Regions from separate parts of the Shouchella rhizosphaerae genome, predicted to be linked through region 3. Evidence: a T-box and tRNA genes for the amino acid it is inferred to sense, from the RefSeq annotation. Region 3 holds a T-box; the other regions hold tRNA genes.
What was found. A T-box is a leader RNA that pairs with one kind of tRNA and senses whether it is charged. The one in region 3 lies ahead of ileS (isoleucine--tRNA ligase), so its partner is inferred to be a tRNA-Ile.
Positions count from the first base shown of each region.

Region 1: it has a tRNA-Ile gene. The T-box ahead of ileS (isoleucine--tRNA ligase) is inferred to sense a tRNA for this amino acid. The anticodon was not compared.
Region 2: it has a tRNA-Ile gene. The T-box ahead of ileS (isoleucine--tRNA ligase) is inferred to sense a tRNA for this amino acid. The anticodon was not compared.

Region 1 is NZ_CP144921.1:2,762,049-2,767,307, reverse strand. Features, by position in the region: rRNA gene V5G21_RS13755 (16S ribosomal RNA) at 1-1,486, opposite strand, end outside; tRNA gene V5G21_RS13750 (tRNA-Ile) at 1,667-1,743, opposite strand; tRNA gene V5G21_RS13745 (tRNA-Gly) at 1,775-1,848, opposite strand; tRNA gene V5G21_RS13740 (tRNA-Pro) at 2,036-2,112, opposite strand; tRNA gene V5G21_RS13735 (tRNA-Arg) at 2,116-2,192, opposite strand; gene V5G21_RS13730 (hypothetical protein) at 2,473-2,835, opposite strand; gene V5G21_RS13725 (hypothetical protein) at 2,943-3,137, opposite strand; gene V5G21_RS13720 (hypothetical protein) at 3,215-3,763, opposite strand; gene ant(6) (aminoglycoside 6-adenylyltransferase) at 4,033-4,887, opposite strand; gene V5G21_RS13710 (PTS fructose transporter subunit IIABC) at 5,205-5,259, opposite strand, start outside.
Region 2 is NZ_CP144921.1:3,628,527-3,633,785, reverse strand. Features, by position in the region: gene V5G21_RS18000 (MFS transporter) at 1-761, opposite strand, end outside; gene sodA (superoxide dismutase SodA) at 881-1,489, opposite strand; tRNA gene V5G21_RS17990 (tRNA-Ser) at 1,658-1,747, opposite strand; tRNA gene V5G21_RS17985 (tRNA-Ile) at 1,752-1,825, opposite strand; tRNA gene V5G21_RS17980 (tRNA-His) at 1,843-1,918, opposite strand; tRNA gene V5G21_RS17975 (tRNA-Met) at 1,949-2,025, opposite strand; tRNA gene V5G21_RS17970 (tRNA-Asn) at 2,028-2,102, opposite strand; gene V5G21_RS17965 (Na/Pi cotransporter family protein) at 2,215-3,846, opposite strand; gene V5G21_RS17960 (LLM class flavin-dependent oxidoreductase) at 4,228-5,259, opposite strand, start outside.
Region 3 is NZ_CP144921.1:4,262,473-4,267,731, reverse strand. Features, by position in the region: gene V5G21_RS21310 (YggS family pyridoxal phosphate-dependent enzyme) at 46-696, shown strand; gene V5G21_RS21305 (cell division protein SepF) at 714-1,181, shown strand; gene V5G21_RS21300 (YggT family protein) at 1,191-1,487, shown strand; gene V5G21_RS21295 (RNA-binding protein) at 1,500-2,261, shown strand; gene V5G21_RS21290 (DivIVA domain-containing protein) at 2,376-2,894, shown strand; T-box leader at 2,950-3,193, shown strand; gene ileS (isoleucine--tRNA ligase) at 3,240-5,259, shown strand, end outside.

The DNA of each region.
Region 1 (5,259 bases), 1.5 Mb from region 3:
TTGTCCCACCTTAGGCGGCTGGCTCCAAAAGGTTGCCTCACCGACTTCGGGTGTTACAAACTCTCGTGGTGTGACGGGCGGTGTGTACAAGACCCGGGAACGTATTCACCGCGGCATGCTGATCCGCGATTACTAGCAATTCCGGCTTCATGCAGGCGAGTTGCAGCCTGCAATCCGAACTGAGAATGGCTTTATGGGATTGGCTTCACCTCGCGGTTTCGCTGCCCTTTGTACCATCCATTGTAGCACGTGTGTAGCCCAGGTCATAAGGGGCATGATGATTTGACGTCATCCCCACCTTCCTCCGGTTTGTCACCGGCAGTCACCTTAGAGTGCCCAACTCAATGCTGGCAACTAAGATCAAGGGTTGCGCTCGTTGCGGGACTTAACCCAACATCTCACGACACGAGCTGACGACAACCATGCACCACCTGTCACTTTGCCCCCGAAGGGGAAGCCCAATCTCTTGGGTGGTCAAAGGATGTCAAGACCTGGTAAGGTTCTTCGCGTTGCTTCGAATTAAACCACATGCTCCACTGCTTGTGCGGGTCCCCGTCAATTCCTTTGAGTTTCAGCCTTGCGGCCGTACTCCCCAGGCGGAGTGCTTAATGTGTTAACTTCGGCACTACGGGCATCGAAACCCCTAACACCTAGCACTCATCGTTTACGGCGTGGACTACCAGGGTATCTAATCCTGTTTGCTCCCCACGCTTTCGCGCCTCAGCGTCAGTTACAGACCAGAGAGTCGCCTTCGCCACTGGTGTTCCTCCACATCTCTACGCATTTCACCGCTACACGTGGAATTCCACTCTCCTCTTCTGCACTCAAGCTCCCCAGTTTCCAATGGCCGCTCGGGGTTGAGCCCCGAGATTTCACATCAGACTTAAGAAGCCGCCTGCGCGCGCTTTACGCCCAATAATTCCGGACAACGCTTGCCACCTACGTATTACCGCGGCTGCTGGCACGTAGTTAGCCGTGGCTTTCTGGTGAGGTACCGTCAAGGTACCGCCCTATTCGAACGGTACCGCTTCTTCCCTCACAACAGAGCTTTACGACCCGAAGGCCTTCCTCACTCACGCGGCGTTGCTCCGTCAGACTTTCGTCCATTGCGGAAGATTCCCTACTGCTGCCTCCCGTAGGAGTCTGGGCCGTGTCTCAGTCCCAGTGTGGCCGATCACCCTCTCAGGTCGGCTACGCATCGTTGCCTTGGTAAGCCGTTACCTTACCAACTAGCTAATGCGCCGCGGGCCCATCCCCTAGTGATAGCCGAAGCCATCTTTCACCCTCTCTCCAGGTGGAGAAAGGGATTATCCGGTATTAGCTCCGGTTTCCCGGAGTTATCCCAGTCTAAGGGGCAGGTTGCCCACGTGTTACTCACCCGTCCGCCGCTAACGTCCGGGAGCAAGCTCCCTTCTGTCCGCACGACTTGCATGTATTAGGCACGCCGCCAGCGTTCGTCCTGAGCCAGGATCAAACTCTCCGTTAAAAAGTTTGACTTGCTCATTGCACAACCGAAGTTGTGGCTCACTATGATTGACGAGATACCTTGTATCTCTTTTACGCTTGGCTTTTGTTCAGTTTTCAAAGGACTCGTTTGTCAGTCGTTTTTTAGCGACTTTCCTATCATACAAATTCCCACCGAAAAAGTCAACTACTTTTTTCATAATGGTGGGCCTGAGTGGACTCGAACCACCGACCTCACGCTTATCAGGCGTGCGCTCTAACCAGCTGAGCTACAGGCCCAGAAAATCACAATCTACTAAAACATTGATTATGGAGCGGGTGATGGGAATCGAACCCACATCATCAGCTTGGAAGGCTGAGGTTTTACCACTAAACTACACCCGCATATTTTATTAAGCAATTCCCTATTAATCCCTGTCCCGAACACCATGCCTCTTCCTCTGCTCGCTTATTCAGCGATGTTGATGCGTCAAGGCAACTCGGAGACTATTCGCAGATGTTTCGCTCGTGGCTGAGGTTTTACCACTAAACTACACCCGCATATTTAATGTAAGACATTTGACGTTACAGATGGTCGGGAAGACAGGATTTGAACCTGCGACCCCTTGGTCCCAAACCAAGTGCTCTGCCAAGCTGAGCTACTTCCCGCAATGGCGCGCCCGAGAGGATTCGAACCTCTAACCGCTTGATTCGTAGTCAAGTACTCTATCCAGTTGAGCTACGGGCGCTTGTTGTCATTAAATTGTTTTCGCTAGCTCGCCAGCGACAAGTAATAATATAGCATAATCATTCTGCATAGACAATACTTTTTTAAAAAATATTTATTACAACGCAACCGTAACACTAACTGTTATTATACCACATTTTATATGGATCTACGAATATCATAGTTTTTATTATGATTTAAACAAAAAAGTGGAAGGCTTTTCCTGCCGTTATTTAAGCATAAGCCTTCCCTAGCCTCTATTGCTTGACACTATGAGATTAAACTTAGAACCACAGTAAACATTATCCCCATTTAAGGACAATTGACATTGCGCAGCAATTGCCGCCTTCACTAATGACCGGAGACGCTAGCTGGAATACAATGCCTGTTGGTGAAAACTTAATGTCGTTGACAGCCGTTAACCCTGGAACAGATTGAATCATGTGCTGCACGGTTAGGTGGTCGCTCTTTTGCGCAGCTTCCATTAAATGCTTCGCAAATGGCCGATTTCCTAATTGGTGCAACAGGAGTTGGCCCTGTTTAAGCAAAAACTCAAACTGATGAACAGACTCCGTCAATTCAGTCGTATCAACCGGGGGAAATTGCCTGTAACACCCAGCTTGTTGTGGGCATTGCTGAAAAGCCCATCGCTTATAGTCGTTCATCTTCTCTTCCTTTCACATCGCATACTATCTTACATTTGTATGCATATATGCCTATCCAAGCTACAAAGGAAAGAAAGGAACAAACTAGGCTTTACTTCTTAGTTCTATTACTGCTGTGCAAGTGCACCAATCGTTGATAAGATAAAAACAGCAACAGCCAAAATAGCAAATAGCAGCCAAAACTTAGGCATTTTTTTCTTTTTAATGCCACGGTACACGAGTCCGCATAGCCATGTGATCAATAATGCAATCAAACATGCCCCTAACAATCTACCAATCATATAACCGATTACATAACCCATTTCCTTCGTTTCCCCTCACGTTCCATCTTTTATAAGAAAATTATACAGAAGACCAAAACCAGTTGCCTCGTTAGCTACTAAAAGAATAATTGATATAAACCCGTTTCATCATCAATTGCTTGCGCTCGCTCAAAAGCTGTCCTTTTTGTACTACTATTATTTATTAGTTCATACATAAACATTAACACGAATAGAAGAGAAGCATTTCCATCCACATCATCCTTTGGCGCAATGTATGATTCCGCTTTGCCGTGTTTAAACGCTTCTGCTAGTTTTTTATCTCCTAAAGTACAACCTGTAGCCACGACGTGAACGCCCTCTAGATGTGCATGCTGCAACACTTGTGCGGCTCCGAAATAACAGGAACGATGTTCATTTTCTTCATAAACGTCTTCAGCCAATTCTGGCAATATAAATTGCCCTTCTTCTCCATGAAAACATAAAATTAGATATTCGCTTTTGTCCCTTGTTTTTCCTGATAAAATGCCAACTAAGTCATTGGGCCTCCCTATCCAGTGCATATGTACACGCGCTCCATAATACTCAAGGACAGACCGTAAGGAGAATGCTTCCAATTCACAATTTGGCCCTACCGCTAGTGTGATACGCATATTTGGCTCGCTCAATACGAATCATCTCCATATGAAATTGTTTATGCATTGCTATTGTAATTGAAGTTTATTGAATTTGAAAGATCAAGTAGTTGACCATTCAAGGGAAGCCAGCGGATTTGCCCGCTAGCTATCGGCGATTTTTCGTCCTTACATTTTGTCGCTAATATTCTCCGTTTCGAGCATTTCTTTGAGCCCACTAAACATCAAACTCCAGCCATGCTCACTCTCATCATGATACCCTCTTAGCGCTTTTTCAATATCCGCTTCAAGAATAAACAAGTTTATGGCAGTGAATCGTAGATACTAGCAGAATAGGCTGTAATCGCTTCGTCGTAATCTGGATAGTTGTAGCCAAGACTGGCCGACAATCCTTTCGAGTATTTTCTAAAAAGCTCATAACAAGTAAATAAAGATTGCCACGTTTCTGCGTAGCCCTTCTCACAATAAGTCGAAAGCAGTGCTTCCCAATCCTCTTTAGGAAGATAGCGATCAATAAATTTATAATTTTTCCCCACACTAAACGTATATCCTCGGTCTGAGCCCACGTACCAAGCCATCATTCTCAACAAGTTAGGCCGAGCAATTCCATTTAAATGGTCGATAGCAAAGAGGATTTCCTTTCTGGCTAATCCTTTGACCACATAGGTGGAAACCATCCAAAATTCATTGCAACAATCATCAAATTCTCTTTCTGTTGGCTTTTTTAGCCAATAGTGGCGATCATCAGCAACGATTTCGTTTTTGACGAGCCGATCTTTATCAAGCAAAACCTCAACTAGGCCATCACTTTGAGAGAAGTAATCTTTGACTTCGTTGAGAGGAATAAGGGTTAAATCCAATTTGTTGCCATCCTCAAAAAGAATAATATAAGAAAACCAATTGCCTAATTCAGGCGGAAAAAGCTTCATGTCCTCTGGCTTTTGCATCATTATTGCTTTTCCGAATGGATCAAGCCACTGGTCATTTTCTTTAAACGAGTCGATATCCGTTACAAAGTAAGAAATATCGTAATCCTGGAATTTATCAGGAGTGATCGCTTTATTTGTACGTGACCCTTCTAACGTGACTAAGCGAATTCGCTCATCGTTTTTCGCAAAATCTAAAAACAGCGCCATCATTTCTTGTTCGCTTCGCAATGTACTCTCCTCCGATCTTCTATTTTATTCTTATTTTTATACCCTCTTCCCTTTCTGCAAGACTTTCATTCGCTTAAAGTTACATGTCATTGGCTTTTTTATATCTTACCTTAATACCCCGCTCGGGATGTGCGTTTAAATAAAAAAAGCCCCCTTGGCGTGAAAGGAAGATTGACTTTCCACTCAACCAAGGAGGTTCATACTCCCAAAGGCTAATCCAGAAACCAGTGTAGTCTCATCATTCAATCTTAATGAAACCCTCGATACAAAACGCTTGTCCGAGCGTCCTGCCCTCTATTAATGGCACAACTGATGCCTTAAAGAACACTGCTCATTTTTTTGACGTTGTTTCGGTCCTTCTCAGGAATTGGT
Region 2 (5,259 bases), 630 kb from region 3:
AGCTCGTTGCCAGTTGTCACGTATACCCATACGACGATGACAAAAGCAAACGTCCCTTCCCGAAAACCTTGGAATAAATGGGCACAAAGTATTCTCGCCCAATCTTTGTTTCGGCGTCGTTCTTTCAACACTTCCCCTAATTGTAGCTTTCCTTTCGCATGCCGTTTGGAAAGCCACATTGTTAAAATGACACCGATAAGAAATAGCGTCAACGAACAGGCAAAAATGAGGAAATAGCCGCGGTAACCAGTCATTCTCGTAATGATAAACCCAGCCAACAATGGGCCGGTCATCCCAGCAAAAGAGGTTAGCAGCCCTAAAAAGCCGTTAAAAAAGTCGCGTGTATCGGGCTCTGTTACTTCGAACGTCAGCACATTAAATGCAAGCCAATAACAACCAGCGCCAGCACCAAGCAACGCACCAAGCAAAAGCAAATAATCGGCGGCATGTGACCCGGCTAGAAGCACCGTAATATAGAAAAGCGACATAATGCTTACGCCTAGGCGCAAAATAAACACACGGTCGATCCTCTTCGTTAGCTTCCCTGCAAGGATAAAGGCGAGTGGCTGCAACATGACAGACATTAAATTGTATAAAGCGAGGTCCATAAATTTCCCAGACTGTTTCCACAAGAATATATTTACAAATGTATTGGAAAGCGCCACACTTAGCGCATAAAGGCCGCCAATGACAAGGAGCAATTTCAAATCTTTTGATGCTTCTACATGGCCGAACACTTTATCTGCCAATTTCTTTTGCATGACCTCACCACCTTAGTCGGTAGTGTGATCTGTTTTAATGCCTGCTATGCACGTTTTTTCTGCCTTTGCCCAATGAAAAAGCCGCAAAGCGAAATGCTTCACGGCTCGTTGGCATGTATTTATTTTGCTGCTTCGTAACGTTTGCTAACCTCGTCCCAATTGACGACATTCCAGAAAGCTGCAATGTAGTCTGGGCGACGGTTTTGGTAGTTCAAGTAGTAAGCGTGTTCCCAGACGTCAAGTCCGAGGATAGGCGTTTTCCCTTCAGATAAAGGTGTATCTTGGTTAGGCGTGCTTGTAATTTCTAAATTGCCGTTGTTGACAACTAGCCAAGCCCATCCTGAACCAAAGCGCCCTTTTGCTGCGTCTGCAAATTTGTTTTTGAATTCTTCAACGCTGCCGAAAGTTGATTTAATATCTTCTGCTAGAGCACCAGTCGGCTCGCCGCCACCATTTGGACTTAAAATTTGCCAAAAAAATGTGTGGTTTGCATGGCCTCCGCCATTGTTGCGAACCGCTGTACGAATGTTTTCTGGAACAGCATCCAAGTTTGCCACCAAGTCTTCAATGCTCTTCTCTGCAAGGGCTGCATGCCCTTCCAATGCAGCATTTAAGTTTGTTACATACGTATTGTGGTGTTTGCCGTGGTGAATGTTCATTGTCGCCTCATCAATATGCGGCTCAAGTGCATTTGCAGCATAAGGCAATTCTGGTAGTTTGTAAGCCATGTTTAATTCCTCCTCAGTTTCAAATAGTCTTCGATTCTCAATTAGATTACCATTAAAGACAGCGCTCCGCAAAGAAAATGCTCGCGCTTTCTCATTTATTTTTTATTCCCTATTCCCTTATCATTAAACATAAAAAAAACGCCTTTTTATTTAGGCGTTTTTTTAAAACGGAGGAAGAGGGATTCGAACCCCCGCGCGGTGTGACCCGCCTGTCGGTTTTCAAGACCGATCCCTTCAGCCAGACTTGGGTATTCCTCCAAAGTGGACCCTGTAGGACTCGAACCTACGACCAATCGGTTATGAGCCGACTGCTCTAACCAACTGAGCTAAGGGTCCGCAAGTATGTTTTAAAATGGGGCGGCTGATGGGAATCGAACCCACGAATGCCGGAACCACAATCCGGTGCGTTAACCACTTCGCCACAACCGCCATAAAAGCTTGATTCGTTATGTATAGATATGGTAGCGGCGGAGGGGATCGAACCCCCGACCTCACGGGTATGAACCGTACGCTCTAGCCAGCTGAGCTACACCGCCAATGGCTCCACAGGCAGGATTCGAACCTGCGACCGATCGGTTAACAGCCGATAGCTCTACCACTGAGCTACTGTGGATCGTCTTCCATACTCCTCATTCGGACAAAAATTATATTACCACGTTTTTCTCTTTGATGCAACGATTATTTAAGAAAAAACGGCCGGCTTTTACTTCCGGCCGTTATATAGGCTAATCGCCAATTACCGATTGGGCAATGTTGACCGAATGGTCGCCAATTCGTTCTAAATTGCTAATAATATCGACAAAGACAATCCCCGCCGAACCAGAACATTTGCCCTCATTTATCCGTTTAATGTGTTGTTTTCTTAGCTTTCTTTCCATGCTATCAATTAAATCTTCATGTTTTAAAACGTCATGGGCTTTATCAAGGTCATCCCGTTCAAGGGAATCCATTGCTTCTTCTAATGTCGAATACGTTAATTTGAACATCTCGTTTAAGTCATTTAAGGCAATATCGCTCATTTTCACTTTATTCGCTTTTTGATAATCTTTCAGTTCAACAATGTTTTCCATATGATCGCCAATCCGTTCAATATCCCTAACAACATTTAATAGCGTTGAATGGAGATTGGAATCCGTCGGCGACAAGGAACGTGCCGACACTTTAACCAAATAGTCGGTGATCTCGCGGTCTAAATTGTTAATCGCTTGTTCATACTGGAGTGCCAACTCGGCGTCCTTCTTTTCGCCTGTTTCCATATAGCGAATCGCTTGCTCTAATCCCTTTTTTGAGTAATCGGCCATATGGATAATTTCTTGTTTGGCTTGTCCTAAAGCAATTGCTGGCGAGTTTCCGATAAAGATCGGATCTAAATGTTTTGGTTTGTAATCTAAAGCAAGTTCATCTCCTGGAACAAGCTTCGTAACGATATAGGCCAGTAAAGCGATACACGGAAATTGAATGATCACATTTGCGACATTATAGACACCGTGAGCTGATGCAATTTGCATGGAAGGGCCTAAATTGAATTGTTCGCCTAAAAAAGCAATAAAGTTTACAAAAATAGGAAACGCGATCATGACTAACACCGCACCAATGACATTAAACACGACATGGGTGAGCGCAGCCCTTCGTGCTCCTACAGTCGCACCAATCGCAACTAATACAGCTGTAAGGGTAGTACCAATGTTGTCGCCAATTAAAACGGGAAGCGCAGCTTGTAGTTCCATTGCTCCTTGCTCGTACAATTGCTGAACCAGACCGATTGCTGCAGTCGAGCTTTGCAAGGCGACAGCTAAAATCACCCCTACAATCACTCCTAAAAATGGGTTATCTCCCATCCTAACAGTAAAATCGACAAATGGTTCCCAATTGCTAAGCGGCCGCAAGCTACTTCCCATTAGATCTAGACCATAAAAAAGCCCGCCAAACCCAAACACGATCTGGCCGATATGATTGACTTTTTTCTTTTTGAAAAAGAAAATTAAAAAGGCCCCTACTGCCATAATGGGCAAGCTGTATTCTTTTAAATTTAGTCCAATAATAAAGGCTGTTGTTGTTGTCCCAATATTTGCGCCCATTATAACAGCAATCGCTTGCCTAAGCCGCATAAAGCCTGCATTCACAAGTCCGATCGTCAACACCGTTGTCGCTGTGCTGCTCTGCAGTAAAATCGTGACGACAATCCCCGAAATTAGACCCATAAAAGGATTCGTTGTGTATTTGTCTAGCAAATCCCGCAACCGGTCTCCTGCTGTCTTTTGGAGTCCGTCACCCATATACTTGACGGCAAATAGAAAGATCCCTATTCCTCCAAGAAACGTAAACAGCAACGTTTGAAACTCTCCCACGCATCTCATCCCTTCATCCAACTCATTTTTGGGCGTCTTTCGACAAACCTCAACATTATGGTCCGTGTCTATTATTAAACAATTATTGAGTATTTGTAAATGATATTTACCGTTTCTTAATGTTTTCTTTACAAAACGAAAAAATGAGTGGCTATAGGCACCTAACTTGTCGTTATAATATGTGATTTGTTTAGTCTTATACAAAAAGACAGCCAATAAATGAACCGCTGCTTGGCCACATGGTCAGCGCTGACGTTTCATTTATTGACTTGAAAGGATACACCGTCTGTGATTGCATGATAAAAAACCGGAATAAGAGCAAGTTCAGTCAACTGGCCTTTCAGGTCTCACTCCCTTTTGATCAACCATGTACTGGACGTGGGTATGCTTTTATTGGGACGTTTCCCATCGGAAGACTTCCTCCCTCACACGTGGCGCCGTTTCTTTTCCGAAAAGTTCAATTGCCTTCATGACATCTTCATGGGGCATCGAACCGACCGGCACATGCAGCATAAATCTTGTAATTCCTACATATTTACGCAGGTGAATAATCTTTTTTGCCACCGTCTCAGGATCTCCGACATAAAGAGCTCCCTCAAAGCTCCGTGCAGCATCAAAGCTTGAGCGGGTGTATACTCCCCAGCCTCTCTCCCGGGCAAGCGTATTCATCGCCTGCTGGGTAGAAGGAAAGAATGTGTCTGCAGCAGTTACCACATCTTCGGCTATAAACCCGTGTGAATGAGAGGCAACTTGGAGTTTTAAGGGGTCATGTCCCCCATGCTCAGCCGCTTTATAATAAAGTTCCACTAGAGGAGCAAACTGGAGTGGATTTCCACCGATGATCGCGAGGACAAGCGGGAGACCGAGAAGCCCTGCGCGAATAACAGATTCCTGATTGCCTCCGCTCCCAATCCATATAGGCAGTGGATTTTGTACAGGCCGTGGATACACACCTAAATTTTGAATAGCAGGGCGATGTTTGCCGCTCCACGTTACCCTTTCTGACTGTTGCAGCTGCAAAAGCAAATCAAGTTTCTCTTCAAACAGCTCATCATAATCATTTAAGTCATAGCCAAATAGCGGGAACGACTCAATGAAAGAGCCCCTGCCTGCCATTATTTCCGCCCGCCCATTTGAAAGTCCGTCAAGCGTTGCAAAATCTTGGAAGACGCGTACGGGGTCAGCAGATGAAAGCACAGTCACCGCACTCGTCAGCCTAATTCGTTTTGTTTGCGAAGCCGCCGCAGCCAATACGACAGCAGGGGAAGAAGCAGCATAATCTTGGCGATGATGTTCTCCTACGCCGAATACATCGAGTCCAACCTTGTCAGCAAGGACTATTTCCTCAACGACTTCCCGGAGTCGTTGGGCATGGCTGATTGTTTCCCCCGTCTTTATATCCGGCGTTGTTTCTACAAAGGT
Region 3 (5,259 bases):
AAATCAGTGAGTGTAAATGTTGCAGAAAACGTAGCAAACATAAAAATGCGAGTCAGGCAAGCATGCGAGCGGAGCGGGCGCGCTATTGAGGATGTGCGCATCATCGCTGTCACAAAATATGTCTCCGTTGCCACTGCCAAACAAGCGGTGGAAGCGGGAATTGCCGATATAGGTGAAAACCGGATTGAAGGTGCACTCGAAAAAGCAGCTGCCATTGGCCAAGCACGGCTCCATTTTGTCGGTTCGCTCCAATCGAGAAAGGTTAAAAACATTGTCAACGTTGTTTCATGCATCCATTCTTTGGACAGGTTGAGCTTGGCAAAAGAGATTGACAAGCGACTCGAGCCAGGAAAGACCATCGATTGTTTTGTACAAGTGAATGTTAGCGGCGAACAATCGAAAAATGGATTAGCGCCAGATGAAGTAAGGCCATTTATAAATGAACTGTCCGCTTATCCAGCCGTTCGGGTGATCGGTTTGATGACAATGGCCCCTTTTGAACAAGATGCAGAACGAACGAGGCCGATTTTTTCAAAGCTCAGAGAGCTTCGCGACCAAATAAAGGCGGACAAGCTTTCATATGCCCCGTGCACGGAGTTGTCAATGGGGATGTCTAACGATTTTGAAGTTGCAATCGAGGAAGGCGCAACGTTTATCCGTCTTGGAACGTCTCTTGTTGGCAAAGAGGAGTCGTAAAAAAGGAGAGGAAGGCCATGGGCTTTAAAACAAAGTTCAAGCGTTACTTTAACCTAGATGACCACGTTGAAGAAGTCGAGCGTTATGTAGAAGAACCTGAACAGCGTGACGAACGCCCTGCGCTTGAGAAGGGAAGGGCACCGAAAGAAAAGCAGACTGCAGGGATGGAACAAAATCAAAACATTGTAAGCTTGCAAAGTGTGCAAAAATCAGCGAAAATGATATTACTGGAACCGCGCTCTTATGATGAAGCTCAAGACATTGCCGACCATTTGAAACGACGCAAGGCGGTTGTCATCAATTTATTGCGGATTGAACAAGAGCAAGCGTTAAGAATAGTAGATTTTTTAAGTGGAACCGTTTATGCTATTGGAGGAGACATTCAAAAAATCGGACCAGGCATTTTTCTTTGTACGCCAGACAACGTGGAAATTACTGGCTCAATCAGTGATTGGGTCACAAGACAAACAGATAGCACGGTATGAGGAAAGTAGGTGACGGAATCACAAATGGAAACAATGGTCAACTTTATTTTTAACTTGCTTCAAAATGCCGCCTTTTTGTATTTAATAGCGATTTTCATTTACATTCTAATGTCATGGGTGGGCGGCCGCGATTCGGCTTTCGGGCAAGTGCTTGGGAAAGTGGTTGATCCCTATTTAGATATGTTTCGCAGCTTTATCCCGCCACTTGGCATGATTGATTTGTCGCCAGTTGTCGCCATTATCGTCCTCAACTTGGCAAGGCAAGGGCTTTACCCTTTGCAGCAAATGATTTTGTCGTGGCTGTAGGTGGGACTTAAAATGTATGAACACTTTCGCGAAGAAGAGCGCCCGTTTATTGACCATATCCAAACTCTTCGTGAACAGGCAACCCGCTATCATCAAGAAAAGTTAACTGGTTTTCTTGATCCGCGAATGCAAGAAGTTGCGAAGTCCGTTATTGGCCAAGACGGAGAGATCGATTTGCAGTTTTTTGGCGGAGCCGATGGATGCGAGCGCAAACGTGCGTCCATTCGCCCTGCTTACTTAAAAAATGAGCCAATCGATTGGGACATTTCCCTTTTTAAAGCCGCCTACGCGAATAAATTTGTGACGCTTACACATAGGGATGTGCTTGGCGCATTAATGAATACAGGCATGAAACGGGAAACGTTCGGCGATATTTCCGTTACGGACAATGCGTTTTATGTCGCCTGTACGAAAGAGGCAAGTGCTTATATCGCCATTGCGCTTAAGCAAGTTGGCAAGGCAACCGTTACTTTAGAAGAAACCGATACGCTTGATTTGCCTGACGAGAAGTGGGAAGAGAAGCCAGTGACTGTGTCCTCTCTGCGCTTAGATGCCCTCTTGAGCGCTTTGTATGGCCTATCAAGAGCGAAAGCGGCTGACTTGATCGGCAAGGGGCTCGTGAAAGTCAACTGGAAGGTAGTAGAACATCCTAGCTTCCGCGTGGCAATTGGCGATGATTTGTCTGTAAGAGGGGCTGGCCGGGCTAAAGTATTAAAGCAAGAAGGCGTGACAAAAAAGGACAAGTACCGGCTAGTGCTTGGCAAAAAAAGCTAGTTTTACATAGCGAGACGAGGCAAAATGGAGGATTTTCCGCGAAAAAGAAGGAATAAGCAAAGACGATGTCGAAAAAAATAAATGGATGATGAGTCTGTGATGGAGGTGGCTGCGTTGCCTTTAACGCCGTTGGATATTCATAATAAAGAATTTACCCGTGCTTTCCGCGGATATGACGAAGATGAAGTCAATGAGTTTTTGGACCAAGTCATTAAAGACTATGAAGCGGTGCTGCGTGAAAAGAAAGACTTGTTTGAGCAAGTGACTGCGCTTGATGAAAAGCTTTCCCATTTTACTAATATTGAAGAGACGCTAAATAAATCGATTCTCGTTGCACAAGAAGCGGCCGACGATTTGCGCAGCAATGCCCAAAAGGAAGCGCAGTTGATCGTGAAAGAAGCAGAGAAAAATGCGAATCGAATCGTGAACGAGGCGCTTTCAAAGTCACGGAAAGTCATGATGGAAATGGAAGAGCTTAAAAAGCAAGCATCTGTCTATAAAATGCGCTTCAAAATGTTGATTGAAGCACAAATGGAAATGCTGCAAACGGAAGACTGGGAACAGTTTGCTGGGAACGAAGATTTTGACGAAGAGGAACTGCTCAAAGAACAAGAAGAGCAGGAAAACGTATAACCAGTTGCATTTTCTGGGAACCGTCCTTATAATGAAACCATAAAATGAATGAACGTTAAAAACAAGGATAGGGACAGTGGGCAATCGCGTACATGCCAAAGCGAGCCGGGAGTGGTGGAAGCCCGGTGCATGGGCTTGCCCTGAATCGCCCTTGAGTTCTGCCTGCGAACCGCACATATGTTTATCCATTTGTGCTAGTAGTGGGGTGCGTGCTGCCTACGTTAACGGCGTGAAGTGGAAAAGGCGCCAGCGCTTTTTCTATGAGGGTGGTACCGCGGGAAAACCTTCTCGTCCCTTTTTGGGACGGGGAGGTTTTTGTTTTTAACAAATAAAGGAGCGAAAACGGTGGATTATAAACAAACATTACTAATGCCGAAAACGGCGTTTCCGATGCGTGGCAACTTGCCAAATAGCGAACCGAAACGCCAAGAACAATGGGAAGAGATGGACATTTATAAACAAGTGCAAGAACGCACAGAAGGCCGTCCTTACTTTGTTTTGCATGACGGCCCTCCATATGCAAACGGTGATATTCATATGGGGCACGCACTTAACAAAATCATTAAAGACTTTATCGTACGCTACAAATCCATGTCTGGCTTCCATGCCCCATATGTTCCTGGGTGGGATACCCATGGCTTGCCGATTGAAACGGCATTAACGAAAAACAAAAAAGTAGACCGAAAATCAATGAGCATTGCCGATTTTCGCAAGCTTTGCGAAGAGTATGCACTTGAGCAAATAAATAGCCAACGCCAGCAGTTCATGCGGCTCGGCGTCCGCGGCGACTGGTGGAAGCCCTATATTACGTTGGAAAAAGAATTTGAAGCGGAGCAAATCAAAGTTTTCGGGAAAATGGCTAAAAAAGGCTATATCTATAAAGGCAAAAAGCCTGTTTACTGGTCGCCATCTTCGGAGTCTGCCTTAGCGGAAGCAGAGATCGAATACTACGACAAACGTTCCGCTTCCATTTATGTCGCCTTTCAAGTTGCAGATGGAAAAGGGGTATTGCCTGAGGATGCTGCTTTAGTTATCTGGACGACGACACCATGGACCATTCCTGCAAACTTAGGCATCACCGTCCATCCTCAATTGGAATACAGCGTCGTGCGCACGGGCGGCCGTTCATTTGTTGTAGCAAGCGGTTTGCTTGAACATGTCCAAACGGAATTAAGTTGGGAAGATGTGGTTGTTGAAAAGACAGTCACAGGAAAAGAATTGGACTATATTGTTTGCCGCCATCCGTTTTATGATCGTGACTCCATTGTCATGAATGGTGAGCATGTGACGTTGGATGCTGGTACTGGCTGTGTCCATACGGCCCCTGGGCACGGCGTTGATGACTTTGTTGTCGGCCAAAAATACGGGCTAGATGTGTTATGCCCTATTGATGACAAAGGGATAATGACGAGTGAAGCGCCAGGTTTTGAAGGTGAATTTTATGACAACATTAACAAAATGGTGACTGAGAAACTAGAAGCAGTAGGCGCTCTGTTAAAGCTCGGGTTTATTACTCACTCGTACCCTCATGATTGGCGTACGAAAAAGCCTGTCATTTTCCGGGCAACGTCGCAGTGGTTTGCCTCAATCGCCAATATTCGTAAGGAATTGCTACAAGCGGTCGCAAATACAGAATGGATTCCAGCGTGGGGGGAAACGCGGCTGCATAATATGGTCCGTGACCGTGGCGACTGGTGTATTTCGCGGCAACGTGCGTGGGGCGTGCCAATTCCGGTTTTTTATGGCGAGGATGGCACTGAAATTGTTAGCGAGGAAACGATTGAACATGTCTCGAACTTGTTCCGTGAGCATGGCTCAAATGTCTGGTTTGAACGTGAGGCGAAAGACTTGCTGCCGCCAGGATTCACTTCTCCGCACAGCCCGAATGGCCATTTTACAAAAGAAACCGATATAATGGACGTTTGGTTTGATTCTGGATCGTCGCACCAAGGCGTTTTACGGGAACGAAATGACCTTGTGTTCCCGGCGGACCTTTATTTTGAAGGCAGCGACCAATACCGTGGTTGGTTTAACTCTTCGCTATCTACTTCGGTTGCAATTAATGGCGTTGCTCCGTATAAAGGGGTGCTGAGCCATGGCTTTGTGATGGACGGCGAAGGCAAAAAAATGAGCAAGTCCCTTGGCAACATTGTTGTGCCAAATACCGTTATGAAACAGCTTGGCGCGGACATTCTACGGCTTTGGGTGGCATCTGTCGATTATCAAGCCGACAGCCGCGTGTCTGATTCGATTTTAAAACAAGTTGCCGAAACATACCGGAAGATCCGCAATACATTCCGCTTTCTTCTTGGCAATTTGCATGATTTTGACCCGAAAATCAACGCTGTCCCACGGGATCAACTAA